Linked DNA regions of Prochlorococcus marinus XMU1406. The protein of the gene in region 2 interacts with the protein of the main gene of each other region in a pairwise test. Links are inferred from orthologs where the notes say so. Each region holds a gene or a part of one and is shown on either strand. Other genes may lie near its edges.

The links.
Region 1: the proteins of HA149_RS03080 (region 2) and sfsA interact in binary tests that used the Escherichia coli proteins (3 or more experiments, as listed by UniProt). The link is inferred for Prochlorococcus marinus XMU1406 from one-to-one orthologs.

What each region holds. Positions count from the first base shown.
Region 1 is NZ_JAAORG010000001.1:254,133-261,495, reverse strand. Bases 3,121-5,851 are described here. They hold sfsA (DNA/RNA nuclease SfsA), read right to left. Parts: upstream 4,991-5,851; coding sequence 4,250-4,990; downstream 3,121-4,249. Other genes in these bases: murJ (murein biosynthesis integral membrane protein MurJ), read left to right, coding at 5,060-5,851; HA149_RS01395 (ammonium transporter), read right to left, coding at 3,121-4,069. In the rest of the region: purH (bifunctional phosphoribosylaminoimidazolecarboxamide formyltransferase/IMP cyclohydrolase), read left to right, coding at 1-657; HA149_RS01405 (DoxX family protein), read right to left, coding at 659-1,219; HA149_RS01400 (4-hydroxy-3-methylbut-2-enyl diphosphate reductase), read right to left, coding at 1,324-2,520; more of HA149_RS01395, read right to left, coding at 2,609-3,120; more of murJ, read left to right, coding at 5,852-6,643; HA149_RS01380 (DUF3181 family protein), read right to left, coding at 6,640-6,930; HA149_RS01375 (hypothetical protein), read right to left, coding at 6,944-7,195. UniProt on the Escherichia coli protein: Binds to DNA non-specifically. Could be a regulatory factor involved in maltose metabolism.
Region 2 is NZ_JAAORG010000001.1:536,386-543,842, reverse strand. The notes cover bases 2,684-5,508. They hold HA149_RS03080 (glutamate-5-semialdehyde dehydrogenase), read right to left. Parts: upstream 4,839-5,508; coding sequence 3,528-4,838; downstream 2,684-3,527. Other genes in these bases: HA149_RS03075 (translocation/assembly module TamB domain-containing protein), read right to left, coding at 4,905-5,508; HA149_RS03085 (dihydroneopterin aldolase), read right to left, coding at 3,154-3,516; HA149_RS03090 (esterase/lipase family protein), read right to left, coding at 2,684-3,149. Also shown: HA149_RS03100 (NAD(P)H-quinone oxidoreductase subunit 4), read left to right, coding at 1-462; HA149_RS03095 (M3 family metallopeptidase), read left to right, coding at 476-2,563; more of HA149_RS03090, read right to left, coding at 2,556-2,683; more of HA149_RS03075, read right to left, coding at 5,509-7,457. UniProt on the Escherichia coli protein: Catalyzes the NADPH-dependent reduction of L-glutamate 5-phosphate into L-glutamate 5-semialdehyde and phosphate. The product spontaneously undergoes cyclization to form 1-pyrroline-5-carboxylate.

The sequences.
Region 1 (7,363 bases), 280 kb from region 2 along the record:
AAATGCGACTCTGTTAGTGCATTTGGCGGAATAGTTGCCTTTAATTCAAATGTTGATAGTGAAACTGCAAATAAATTAAAAGATATCTTCTTAGAGTGTGTCGTAGCTCCCTCTTTTGATGCGGAAGCTTTAGAAATTTTAAAAATCAAAAAGAATTTAAGAATTTTAAAGTTTTCAGAAGATCAAATTCCAAAAAAGAATCAAATTTCTACTAAATCAATAATGGGAGGATTACTTGTTCAAGATACTGATGTAAGTGAAGAAAAAACTGAAAGTTGGATTGCAGTAACCAAAAAAAATCCAAGTAATCAGATGAATTTAGATCTAAATTTTGCGTGGAAAATTTGTAAACACGTTAAATCTAATGCGATTGTTATTGCAAAAGACCAAAAAACTATTGGAATTGGAGCTGGGCAAATGAATAGAGTTGGTGCCGCAAAAATTGCATTAAAAGCAGCTGGAGAGTTATGTTCTGATGCTGTCTTAGCTAGTGATGGATTTTTCCCATTTGCAGATACTGTAGAACTTGCAAATGAATATGGTATAAAGGCAATTATTCAACCAGGAGGTAGTTTAAGAGACCAAGAAAGTATTGATATGTGTAATTCCAAGGGGATCTCAATGGTATTTACGCAAAAAAGACATTTCTTGCATTAATTTATGTTGATTTAGGATAATATGTAATCTTGTTAGTTTTTCTGAATAAAGAAAGTCTGCCTGGACCTGCGCATAAGAAGTAGAGAGAAATAGCTCCATAAATAAAAGACAATTCGAAAGCATAATTATGACCCTCAACCACTGCCAGAGGAAAACCTTCTAGTCCAGTATCAAGGAGATGAAAATAAACTGCAAATGCCATGGTGGAAAATAAACCAAGAGAAGAAAGCCTCGCAAAAATCCCTAAAGCCAATCCTGCTGGGCATACCAATTGAGTAATTGCTGCTCCAAAAGTCCAAATAACAGGATCACCTGGCAAAAATGGGAAGTACTTACCAACTACAAACTCAGCAAAACCCTGTGGATCCTGAAGTTTCTCAAGGCCATGATGAATCATCAAAGCACAAAAACCTATTCTTAAAACAAAAATCGATAGTTCTCCAAGGATATTAACTTCTGACCCTGAAGATGAATTGGCAACTACAACTTCAACTTTTTGGGGCGCTTTAGTTCTATTCATACTTGCAGTTTGAACCTGATTAGCTTGTGCTTTGTCTTCCATACTTCATAAATTTTTTCATTATTCTAGTTAATAAAGTAGATCTTTTGGAATTATCTGACTTATAAATTAAAAAAACTAAGCAAATTTATAAATTAATAACAAATTCAGGAAGCAATATGAATTAACTTTTCAATAACATCTGCAACGACCTTATCAGGAGTAGATGCACCTGAGGTAATTCCAACATTAATTTTTCCACTAGGTAGAAAATTATTTTTAAGTTCTAAATCTGATCCAAGTGGTTTATGTAATATTGAGTTTTCTTCAACTGATATTCGTTCTGGAGTATCAATGTGAAAAGAAGAAATATTTTTTGTAATTGCTATTTCTTGTAAATGAGTAGTATTAGACGAATTGAAGCCTCCTATAACAACAAGAATATCGAGGTCTTCATCAACCAAGGAAAACATTGCATCTTGCCTTTCTTCAGTTGCATCGCAAATAGTATTAAAAGCTAAAAAGTGACTATTTAAGTTTTCTGGTCCAAATTTCTTTAGCATCGTTTTTTCAAAAACTTTTCCAATTTCTTCTGTCTCACTTTTCAGCATTGTTGTCTGGTTTGCAACACCAACCCTTTCTAAATCTTTATCAGGATCAAATCCATCAGAACAAGCTTTAGCAAATTTATTCATAAACTCATTTCTATTTCTTCTCCCCAGAATATATTCAGATACATATTTTGCTTCTTCCAGATCAAGTACAACTAAATATTTTCCGGCGAATGAGCTAGTAGCGAGAGTCTCTTCATGCTTAAATTTCCCATGAATAATGGATGTGAAAATATGTTTTTTATGTTTCTCGACGGTATGCCAAACTTTAGAAACCCATGGGCACGTTGTATCAATGATATGACATCCTTTCTCATGAAGGAGTTTCATTTCTTGAACAGTCGCTCCAAAAGCAGGAAGTATAACTACATCTCCATTTGAAACTAATGAAAAGTCTTTAATACCATTCTTAGCTGAAATGAATTTTACATTCATTTTTCTTAAATGATCATTAACCGAGGGGTTATGAATTATTTCGTTTGTTATCCAAATATTTTCGTTAGGGTAATGTCTTCTAGTCTCATAAGCCATTGCTACAGCTCTTTCAACTCCCCAACAGAAGCCAAAGGCTTGGGCCAACTTAATATTTAGTCTGCCCTTAGTGTAAGTAAAACCATTATCTCTTATAGAACTTATCAAATCACTTTGATAAGCTTCTTCTAACGCTTGAGCTCTTTTTGTTGGAGAATCGAAACCCCTTCTATTATATCTATCAGAATGATGCAGAGATCTTCTAAAAGCTTGAGTATCCATCTTTTTATATTACAACGTTTTAAATAATTTTTCGTAAAAAAAAGAAACCTGACATATGTCAGGTTTCTTAAATCAATTTTCAGTTAGATTATTTAGCAGATGCAAAGTCTGGATATGCTTCCATTCCATGCTCTCCAATATCTAGGCCTTGAGTCTCTTCTTCTTCAGATACGCGGATTCCTCCGAATAATCCTCCAATTATAGACCAAGTAATCCAGCAAGTAACTAGTGTCCAAATAGCATAAGCTGCGGCACCAAGGGCTTGAACTAGAAGAAGTGTAATACCTCCACCATTGAACAATCCCATACCTGCTCCGTCGCCTTGCACAGCAGTACCCCAAAGACCGATTACAACAGTACCCCATACACCACATACTCCGTGAACAGAGAATGCACCTACAGGATCATCAATCTCAGCGGCATCAAGTGCTGCAACAGAAAATACAACGATAATTCCACCAACTAGTCCTGCGAACCAGGCTCCAGCAAGAGTCATATCACCGCAACCAGCAGTGATACTAACCAAACCAGCAAGGATTCCGTTAATAATCATTGTAAGATCAGGCTTACCAGAAGTTAGTGTTGAAACAACAGTTGCTCCGATAGCACCTGCTGCTGCTGCCAAAGTAGTTGTTACAGCAACATATGGCACCCATTGGTCCATAGCAAGTTGAGAACCGGGGTTAAATCCATACCAACCTATCCATAGAACTAATGCACCCAAAGTGGCGATAGCCATATTGTGTCCAGGCATAGCCTGTGGTTTTCCATCAGAGTATTTGCCAATTCTTGGTCCAAGAAGCATAGCTCCTACAAGACCTGCCCATGCTCCAACTGAGTGAACAATTGAAGAACCAGCAAAGTCGACAAAACCTAATGCATCTAGCCAACCACCATTCCATTTCCAGCTACCAGCAATTGGATATATAAATGCAGTTAATACAATCGCAAAAACAACAAATTCTCCAAATTTAACTCTTTCAGCTACAAGTCCGGAAACGATAGTAGCAGCAGTTCCTGCGAATGCAGACTGGAATAAGAAATCAACTGTTGGGACTAATCCAGCATCAGCAACTGTTTCGGCAGTGACTGTTGGATCAAAAAATAGGCCCATAAAATATAGCCATCCACCAGCAATACTATCTCCGTACATTAGCGAGTAGCCTATTACCCAATAAGAGGTAACAGCTAAAGCAAATACGAAAAGGTTTTTAGCAAGAATGTTGACGGCGTTCTTAGAACGACACATACCTGCCTCTACCATAGCGAAGCCGGCGTTCATGAATATCACTAAAATAGTAGCGACAAATAGCCATAAGTTATTGGCAAGAAAAGCTGCATTCAACTCAGGTAGATCGCCTGCATGAGCAGAAAGATTAAAAATACCTAAACCAAACAAAGCTAAAGGAACAGTTGCAAGCCACAACATTGAGCGGTTTGAACTAAATCCTCGAATACTCCTCAAAAGGAGCATAGGCCCGTTAACAAGACTTGCATCTTGTAACTTGGACCTAGAGCGCCTTTGAGGCGTTTGCAAAGCAGTGGTCATAAAAAAAAATTAGATCTGCAAAAAAACAGTTTGTGCTGTTTCCTTTCAAATCTAAATTTATTCAAAAAACTTATCAGTGTCTAGTAGTTGTTTATACCATTTTTATACTTGCACCCTTAAAATTATTTGTTAAATTTGAAAATTTATTTTTTTAAATTTCAAAACAAGAAGATTTTTTATTTATTTCAAAGGTTTAATTCCTTTCCATGATACGTGGTCTTTATGAAATTCAAAGGAACATGGAATAGTTATCATTCCTGCACTTAAAGATTCTCTAAAAAGACTGCCATATAAGGGATCTGCATCATCTCCAGGTGCAAAGAAAGAAGCGTCTTTTCTCGTAATACAAAGTACCAAAATACTTTTACTTCCAGGAATTAATTCCTTTAATTCAATGAGGTGTTTTTGGCCTCTTTTCGTTACTGTATCTGGGAATAGAGCTACATTTTCTTTAATCCAAGTCGTGTTTTTAACCTCTAGGTAAATGTTACGTTTATCAGGATTTGAAGATTTAGGAGTTAAAAAAAAGTCAATTCTACTTTTTTTATCTTTACCATATGGAACTTCAGATTTAATGGTCTCTATTTCGCCTATTATTTCCTTTAGCAGATTTTTCTCAATAACCTTTTTGATTAACTTATTTGCAAATAGAGTATTAATACCTACCCAAACCTCGTCGTTTTTTGAATCAAAAACACATATCTGTTCCCAGGTAAAAGGTAATTTTCTTTTTGTAGAAGGGGAAACACTTATTCTTACTTTTGCTCCCTCACTCAAAAGCCCCTTCATTGGGCCTGTGTTAGCACAATGAGCAGTTACTACCTCTCCATTCTCTAATTTAATATCTGCAAGAAACCTTTTATACCTCTTTATCAAAAACCCTTCAATTAATGGGTCAAATTCAATTATCCGATCATTCATAAATATGTCGTTAGTTAAAAATCAAATATAATTGAAACTTAAACTTCTTGAAGATTTAGACAAATCCAAATGCATTCATTTTTAAAAAATAATGTTTTTTCAATTTCATTTGGCACTAGTCTAAGTAAATTAGCTGGATGTATAAGGCAAATATTTATAGCTGCTGCTTTTGGGGTTGGGGTAACATACGACGCGTTTAATTATGCATATATAATTCCTGGTTTTTTGCTAATAATAATTGGAGGAATTAATGGTCCCTTACATAACGCAGTCGTTGCAGTTTTAACTCCGCTTAACAAAAAAAATGGAGGAATTGTTTTAACTCAAGTAAGCATAAAACTTTCAATAATACTATTCATTTTAGCTATATTTATTTACTCAAATTCCAGTTTATTAATTGAATTATTAGCCCCCAATTTAAGTTCGGAAGCTAAATCTATTGCTACTTACCAATTACAAATACTTACACCTTGTATCCCTTTATCAGGCTTCATAGGTTTAAGCTTTGGCGCCTTAAATTCCCAAAAGAAATTCTTTTTATCAAGTATAAGTCCAGCAATAACAAGCGTAACTACTATTTTTTTTATTTTTTTTAGTTGGATTTTCAACCAAGAAAATACATCTTCTCATGTCTTGACTTACTCGGGATTACTAGCTTTTGCAACTTTGACAGGAACTTTAATTCAGTTTTTTGTTCAAATTTTGGAAATAAATAAAATTGGTCTCTTGAGATTAGAGTCAACCTACAATGCATTTAAAAATGAAGAGAGGAGGATTTTTAAACTAATTATTCCCGCATCTATCTCATCAGGTCTAAGTCAAATTAATGTTTTTATCGATATGTTTTTTGCTTCAAGTTTTCAAGGAGCAGCATCTGGACTAGCTTACGGAAACTTTCTTATACAAGCCCCCTTAGGCATATTATCTAACTCTTTGATTTTGCCATTACTTCCAAAATTCTCTAAATTGAGAAGTAATAAAGACGATAGAGGTCTCCAAAAAAAATTGATATCTGGGATAGAGTACTGTTTCTTGACAGCTATTTTTTTAACAGGTTTTTTCATAACATTCAATAATCAAATCGTACAATTAGTTTTTCAAAGAGGATCTTTTGATTATTCAGCGGCTCTAAAAGTAAAGAATATATTAATTGCTTATTCAGTTGGCATACCTTTTTACCTTTATAGAGATTTATTAGTAAGAACTTACTATTCGATAGAGAAAACAAACTTCCCTTTTAAGTCTTCATTTGCAGGGATAATACTTAATATTTTTTTTGATTGGTTTTTAATTGGTGCCCCAATTAAGAATTTTGGGAATCTTTCTCCATATAATTTCGGAGTTGTAGGAATAATTTTTTCTTCAGTAGTAGTCAACTTTATAGTTTGTATTTTGCTTTCTTTTAATCTGCGAAATGAAGATATCCATTTGCCTAACTTGAATTTATTGAGGAAAATCAGCCTCATGTCATTAGCTGCCTTTATATGTAGCACAGTTTGTTTTATTATTCTCAAGACTACGAATAACTCCAATTCAAATCTGGGAGAATTTTTATTATTAATGTTTGGATCTCTAATTTTTTTTGTAATTTATTTTTTACTTACAAAATTCTTGAAAGTAAATAACTTTAAAGTTTATAAAAAAAAGATTTAGTTTTCAAAAAAACTTTCCAAAATCTCCTCTAATTCTAGAATTTGTGAAGTAGTTATTAAATTAATTAGTGGAATACTGTTAACACCATCCCCTACTTTTACATTAATTGCTTTCAAACTTATATTTGCAGCATCAAATGGACCTTGATCTTTATTTCTTATACATTCAATAGCAAGATGTCTAGCTAGGCCAGCATCTCCAAGATACAAATTCCACTTTTCTATTTTTATAAAAATCTTTTCTGAAATAATATTTTCTAGATCACTTATTCGTATCTGGGAGTTCATATATAAGCTTAATTTAAGTTGATTGTTTTGAAGTATCTTTAGGTTTTTTTATAATTACGAAAAGTAAATGGGAAGCCAAAAGAACTGACCAGAAAATTGCAAAATTATTAAAAAAAGCTATTTCATATTTAATTTCTTTTAAAAGCCATGTGCCACTTACAATCGCAGTAAATATCATACAGTGAATAACAAAATTTACTATACGAGAAAAATGTTTATAGATAGGATCTTCTAAATCACCATTTCCGTACCACTTTATAGGCATATTATTAATTAGATTGTTAATAATAGATATTTTACCTGAAATCTGGTTGACTAAGAGACCCTGAAACAGAGATATTACATAATTATGCGCCTGTAGCTCAGTGGATTAGAGCACCTGACTACGGATCAGGGTGTCGGGAGTTCGAATCTCTCCAGGCGCGTTTAAAAT
Region 2 (7,457 bases):
AATACTTTATCCATCCCAAATATGGGGGGTTTAGCAAAGGTCTTGCCAATAACTTTTGCTTTTTTCTTGGCGAGCTCTTTAGCCTCTCTAGCATTACCTGGGATGAGCGGTTTTATTAGTGAAATAACTGTGTTTTTAGGTATCACTAGTCAAGAAGGATTCAGCTCTCTTTTTAGATCAATCACGATTCTTATTGCAGCTATTGGTCTGGTCCTTACTCCAATATATTTACTTTCAATGTGTAGAAGAGTATTCTTTGGCCCTAGAATTCCTGCACTTGCTACTGTTAAAGAGATGAGTGGTAGAGAATTGACAATTGGTTTCAGTTTGTTGTTGCCTACTTTAGTGATAGGTTTTTGGCCAAAAATCGCCATAAATTTATACGAATCTTCAACCAATGCTCTCAGTCAGCAACTTACTTTAGCTAAATTAGTAGGATTAATTCCAACTTTTGTTAATTAAATTGCTTTGATAAATGGATACATCAATTTTTAGATATGGAGAATTACCAGAATTTAAAAAATTTACTCCCGAAAACATCAGTAACCAATTTCCAGTAGTACTAGAAAAATTAGCCGGAGATTTTAAAAACATTGAGAAAAATTTATCTAATTATTTGATTCAAAATAATTTAAATTGGGATAAGGTAATAAATCCGTTAAATGAATTCAATGAAATTCTTAGATGGAGTTGGGGAGTAATAAGTCATCTAAATGCTGTAAATAATTCTGAAAGTCTTAGAGATATTTATTCAAAATTTCTTCCCGAGATTATTAGCTTGAGTAATAAATTCGGACAAAGTAAAATAATTTACAATTCTTTAGTCAAGCTTAAAGAAACAAACAATTTTGATCAAATCAGAAACAGAATTTTAGATAAAGAAATTCTTGAGATGCAACATAGAGGAATCTCACTACAAAAAAATGATCAAGAAAATTTCAACAAAATTTCAGAAAAACTTGGAAAGCTATCAACAGATTTCAGCAACAATGTTCTAGATGCCACTAATAAATGGTTTTTGATACTAAATAAAAAATCTGAAGTTGAAGGTCTTCCTGAACGAGTACTTGAATTGATGGCAATTTCTGCACACAATCACTTAAAAAAAGACGAAGAAGTTGATATTAAAAATGGTCCTTGGAAATTAAGTCTAGATATACCAACCTACACTTCATTTATGACATATGCCAACGACCGTAACCTTAGAGAGAAACTTTATAAGGCTTTCGTTAGTAGAGCGTCTCAAGGAGAAAAAAATAATTCTCAAATCATCGAAGAGATATTATCTCTTAGAACTAAACAGGCTGATCTTCTCGGTTATAAAAGTTGGGCTGAATTAAGTTTGTCAACGAAAATGGCGAAAGAAATTAAAAATGTTGAAAACCTTTTAGAGGAATTGAGAGAACCAGCATTCAAAACCGCAAAAATTGAATTAGAAACGCTTGATAAGTTTTCTAAAGCCAATGGATTTCCAAAATCACAGAATATTGAGCCATGGGATATTAGTTATTGGTCAGAACTTCTTAGAAAGGAAAAGTTTAATTTGGATCAAGAGTCTTTGAGACCTTGGTTCCCACTAAATGATGTTTTGAAAGGTTTATTTAAATTAAGCGAAAAGCTTTTTGAAATTAAAGTGGTAGAGGCAACTGATGAGGCTCCTTTGTGGAATGATGATGTTTTGTTTTTTAATATCCTCAATAAAGAAAATAACAAAATAGCATCTTTTTACCTCGACCCATATTCTCGACCTGAATCAAAGAGAGGAGGAGCTTGGATGGATGAATGTTTGAATAAAAATAATATCGGTAAAAAGACTCTCCCTGTAGCCTATCTTGTTTGTAACCAGACTCCCCCATCAAAAGACAAACCAAGTTTGATGAGTTTTGAAGAAGTTCAGACACTGTTCCATGAATTTGGTCATGGTCTCCAACACATGCTTACTACTGTAAACCTTCCTCAAGCAGCTGGTATCAATAATGTTGAATGGGATGCAGTCGAACTTCCAAGTCAATTCATGGAAAACTGGTGTTTCCATAAAAACACACTTTTGAATATTGCTAAGCACTATAAAACAGGGGAAAAATTATCCGACGAAAATTTTGAAAAGCTCCTAAAGAATAGAACTTTTAATTGTGGTATGGCTACTCTTAGGCAACTACATTTCGCGCTAACAGACCTCAGATTACATAGTACTATTGATAACAACGAAGGTAAAACACCAGATGAAATAAGAAGAGAAATTGCAAAACAAACTACTGTTATTGAACCAATTCAAGAAGATCAATTTCTTTGTTGTTTTAGTCATATATTTGCAGGCGGATATTCTGCAGGATATTACTCATATAAATGGGCTGAAGTTCTAAGTGCTGATGCGTTTTCAATGTTCGAAGAAGCTGATCTAGAAAACTCTGAAGATTTAAAGTTAATAGGTAAGAAATTTAAAGATACAATACTTAGTCTGGGTGGAAGCTTACCTCCATTAGAAATATTTAAACTTTTCAGGGGGAGAGAGCCACAAACAGATTCATTAATAAGGCACTTGGGTCTATCTGGCGCTACATAATAATTTCATCGATTATTTTGTCAACCACAGATTTATTTCTTACAAGATTTCTATGTTTATATACTTTTACTGATATTTTTTTTCCAAAATTTAAATTTGTCCACCAGCCAGGGAAAACCATTAGATCCCAATAAGTAAAGAAATTTATACACTCGATGTCATCAAGAAAATAATCATTATTTGCGAGTCCTCTTAAAAACTTACTATTTATTTTCATTTCTGATATTCCTCTAAAAGGGTATTTAGGTATTAATTGAGCCATAAAAGTTCCTTTATGAGGCGAACCTATAGATATTAATCTTCTTGTTCTTTTATATCCACTAAATTTTTGAAGCCAGTACCTGCCAATTATTCCTCCCATAGAAAATCCCAAAATATCTATTTCTTTTTCTAAACCATATTTCTCTAAAATTAATCCGTTTAATTTATAAGTCAAATCCAGAATTGAAGTCATTCCATATGAATGCTTAAGAGTTGGGGCAAAATATTCAATACCAATATCATCAAGTTTTGAGGTAATAGAAGAAAAAATACTTGAAGTATTCCAAAGACCATGAATCAATATAATGGGATTTCTTTTTGCCAATACTTTAATTATTTTCAAGAATTCTTACTATTGAAACCTTTCCGTCGAAACCTGTGATTGGAGGATTACATTTTGTCAAAATAATTTTAATTTTAGAAAGCTTAAATTCCTGATCTATGATTTCTAAAATAGCGTTTGAATATTTTTCGATTGTGAAGCAATATATTTTCTTTGATTGAACTTTTAAAATTTGAACTAACTTTGAATAGTCAACTGTTTTTTTAATATCATCATTTAATGTACAATTTTCAAAATCAGTCCACAAAAATATATCTAAAATAAATAGTTGTCCTAATTCCCTTTCTTCATCAAGAACGCCAACCCTAGCCCAAAGTTTAATATTCTCAATTTTTAAAAAAGTTTCCATCTTTAAAAGTTTTAAAGATCTTTATGTGTATAGATAGCCTTTCCTGATGAAAAATCATCAACTATATTCCCATCGCCTTTAAGAAAATATTTATAAGTTACCAAACCTTCTAGACCTACAGGTCCCCTTGGTGGAAGAGTTTGAGTAGATATACCAACTTCAGCTCCGAATCCATATCTAAACCCATCTGCAAACCTAGTAGAGCAATTATGAAAAACACCTGCACTATCAACTACATTCATAAATTTATTGGCAGTATTTGAATTTTCAGTAATTATGCCATCTGTATGTTTTGAACTATATTTTTGAATATGTGCGATTGCATCCTCAAGATCATCAACAATTTTTATCGATAAAATTAAATCCAAATATTCAGTTTTCCAATCTTCTAGACTAGCCTCATACTTTAATCCTAATTCAACTGATCTCTCATCTCCAATTAATTTAACATCATTAGAATTAAACAAAGGGATGGCCCTTTCTAAAAAATCTGGTGCGATATCTTTATGGACTAATAAAGTTTCAATAGCATTACATGCTGCGGGATATTGAATTTTGCTGTCCAATGCGACTGATAAAGCCATCTCTATATTTGCCTCAATATCTATAAATAAATGACAAATTCCATCAGCATGGCCTAGCACAGGAATTCTTGTATTCTCCTGAATAAATTTAACTAATTCATTACTTCCTCTTGGAATTATTAAATTGATATATTTCTCAAGATTTAACATTGCCATGCTATCTTTTCTGCTTGTTAGTAAACATATTGCATTTTTATCAAAACCTGATTCATTTAAACCTTCTTGCAATGCTTTCACTATTGAAGTATTTGTTAAATTTGCTTCACTACCACCTTTTAGCATTACGCCATTACCTGATCTTATCGCTAATGAACTAATCTGCATCACGGCATCTGGCCTTGATTCAAAAATAACCCCTAAGACTCCAATTGGCACAGTTTTTCTTTCTAAGATCAATCCCTTTGAAAGCTCTCTTTTTATTTGAACTTGATTTACAGGATCGGCCAAGTCTCCAACTTTTCTTACTCCTTCAATTCCTATATTTAATTTTGCTTTTGATAACTTTAATCTAGAAAGTAAAGCCCTAGAAATACCTTTTTTTTCTGCACTCGAATAATCCGCATTATTAGCCTCTAATATTTCTTTAGAATTTTTTTCTAGATAATCAGCCATAATATTTAAGGCTTTGATTCGATTTTGATTTTCAGTCTGACTTATCTTTATTGATGCCAAACGAACTTTATCAGCTTTTTCTAGAAGATCATTACCTGGTTGAGGAACTTCAAAGATATTAGCCATAATATTTTTTAGTTAATTTAATAATAATTCAAATTAACGATTCTTTAAAGTAAATTTCTTTCTGAATTAATATCTAAAAAATAATTGAACTTGACTTTTCCAATCACCATTGGAATCATAAGAACCTAATAATTCTAAGTTTGGATTTGCCTGAAAAGTCAAAATTCCTAAAGGTGAAATATCATCTCTACCTGGAACGGTCTGAAAGGCAAAATTTATGGTATCAGTAATATCAAGACCTATTTCGGCTACCCAAGCTTGAGAAGAAAATTCCTCATTAGAAGAGGATTGACCATCATTTTCTATATCTAAATTTTCATTGGAAAAAATATTATTTAATGAGTCATTTTTTTCTATTAACGCTGGATATAAAGATAACTGAAATCTTTCACTAAATGCATCAGCATTATTAAGTTGAGAAATAAATGCTCTATTTATTAAATTTGCAGAGTTACCTCCAATCAAACCAATTATTTGTGATCTGTTATAACTTGGCGTGCTCCTTAATTGAATTCTTCTATTTTCATCAGCAAAAGATAATTGATCTAAAAATCCTTCATAAGATGCTTCAATTTTGATAAGCCTCGAATTGCCAATTCCAAATGATCCCAAACCACTAGAAGTGGCATTTACATTAAGATCTCCTGAGATGTTTGAATCCTGATTATTTTCACTTATAGGAATTATAGAATCTGGAACTTTACTAACCAGAGAAAAATTAATAAATGGAACAACCCCACTTCTTGATGCAAATAAAATATAATTGTCTTTATTTTTATCAAGTTTAAATGGAGTAGTATATAGATTGGCTCTACCTTTTTTAAGATAAATTAGACCTCTAGCGTTTAGATCTTTGCCTACCTTTCCGTTTATATTAAGGTCTAATTTGGTATCTAAATAAGCTTGAACTAATTCTGAATATTGAAGTTTAAAGTCCGGACCAAGTTTTAATTTAAGATTATTAAAACTCAAATTATCCAAATAATTAGGCAAAGTTTCTCCTAAAAGAACTGAATTCAAAATTGTTTCATTTGAAATTATTTCAATATTTTGATTATTATTCCAATATAGTTCTGGCCAATCTTTTTTATCCTCTTTTTTTATAGTATTATTTTCTTTTTTATTATTTTGATTAGTACTATTAAAGTTTATAAATCCATTATTAAAGGATAAAGAACCTCCTAGAACAGGCCTTTCAAAAGACCCACTTAAATCGACATCTGAATCTATTAAAAAATTAAAATTATCTTTCTTTAAAGTAAAACTATTCGTTATCAAATTAATTTCTGACTTCTCAGAATCATTCTTACTATAAAAAGGCAAAGATCCTTTTATGAAAATTTTTCCAGAATCTTCAGTCTTTGCTTGTAGATTATTGACCTCTAAAGAATCAAAATCAAAAATTATTGTGCTATTAATATCTTTTATTATATTATTTAAAAAATTAATTTCAGAATCTTTAACTACGACAAATCCATTTAATAGAGGTTTATTTAAGGTTCCTTTTAGAATTACTCTAAGATTCACATCACCTTCTTTAAAGGTAAAATACTCATCAGCAAAAATATCTATTAACTCAATAAATTTTCCATTACCAATCAATCTTAGATCTAAGTTATCAGATTTATTTATAGGTATTGAGCCTTCAATATTAATTGGGATTTCAGAATCATTTATTATAAGGGAAAAATCAATATCAAAAATAGAATTATTAAACTCAACTAGTCCTTTATCAAATATTATTATATTGTTTTTAATAAATGAATTATTGGAAAAAATTTCGCTAGAGAAAGATTTTGTATCAAGATCATAAAATAAATTCATATCCAACCCTCCAAGAAAATCTCTTTGTTTATTTAAAAAGATATTTGCTGCACTTAATGGTAATTTTTTAATTCTTAAAGAACCTTTCCCTGTTAATAATCCTCCTTCCAAATCAATAGAAAATTCCTCTTTATTATTTTTATAGTAATCTCTAGATACATCAAGAAAGGCATTTAATTTTGCATTCAATTTGTAATTGGCTGGGCTATCGCCCTGAATAGTAATTTTCCCATTGTATCTACTTCTAAATTTATTTAAATATTTTTGCAAATTAAATTTATCCTCTAGCAAATTACTATTTTCAATAAAGTTATTTATAAAATCGATCCTCTCTTTAAATGATTTATTATCTTTATTTATTTCCAAATCATCCAAAATATTCGATTTACTTACAGGGATCACTTTTTTATTATCAAAATTAAAAATATCAACAGCAGTAAGGATAGTCCAACTAGTACTTATATCCTTGAATTCTGAATTAATTAAATTATTTTTACTTGAATCATATTCGACTTCAATTATTCCTCCATCAATTGGATACAATGAAGAGTTTATATAAAAAGAATTATTTTTGACGCTGAAATCAAATAATGAATTAGCTAGATTAATATTCCCATATTTACCTAAACTCCAAGCAATTCGCCCATCAAGGTATGACTGGTCTGATGAAATCGATCCCTCACCATTAATAACTCCATCAATTCTATCGAATTGATTTTTGTTTATAGATAATTCAAGTTCATCAAGAGGAAAATTATCAGCCCGCCAATTATAACTATCATCCTGTTTGACTAT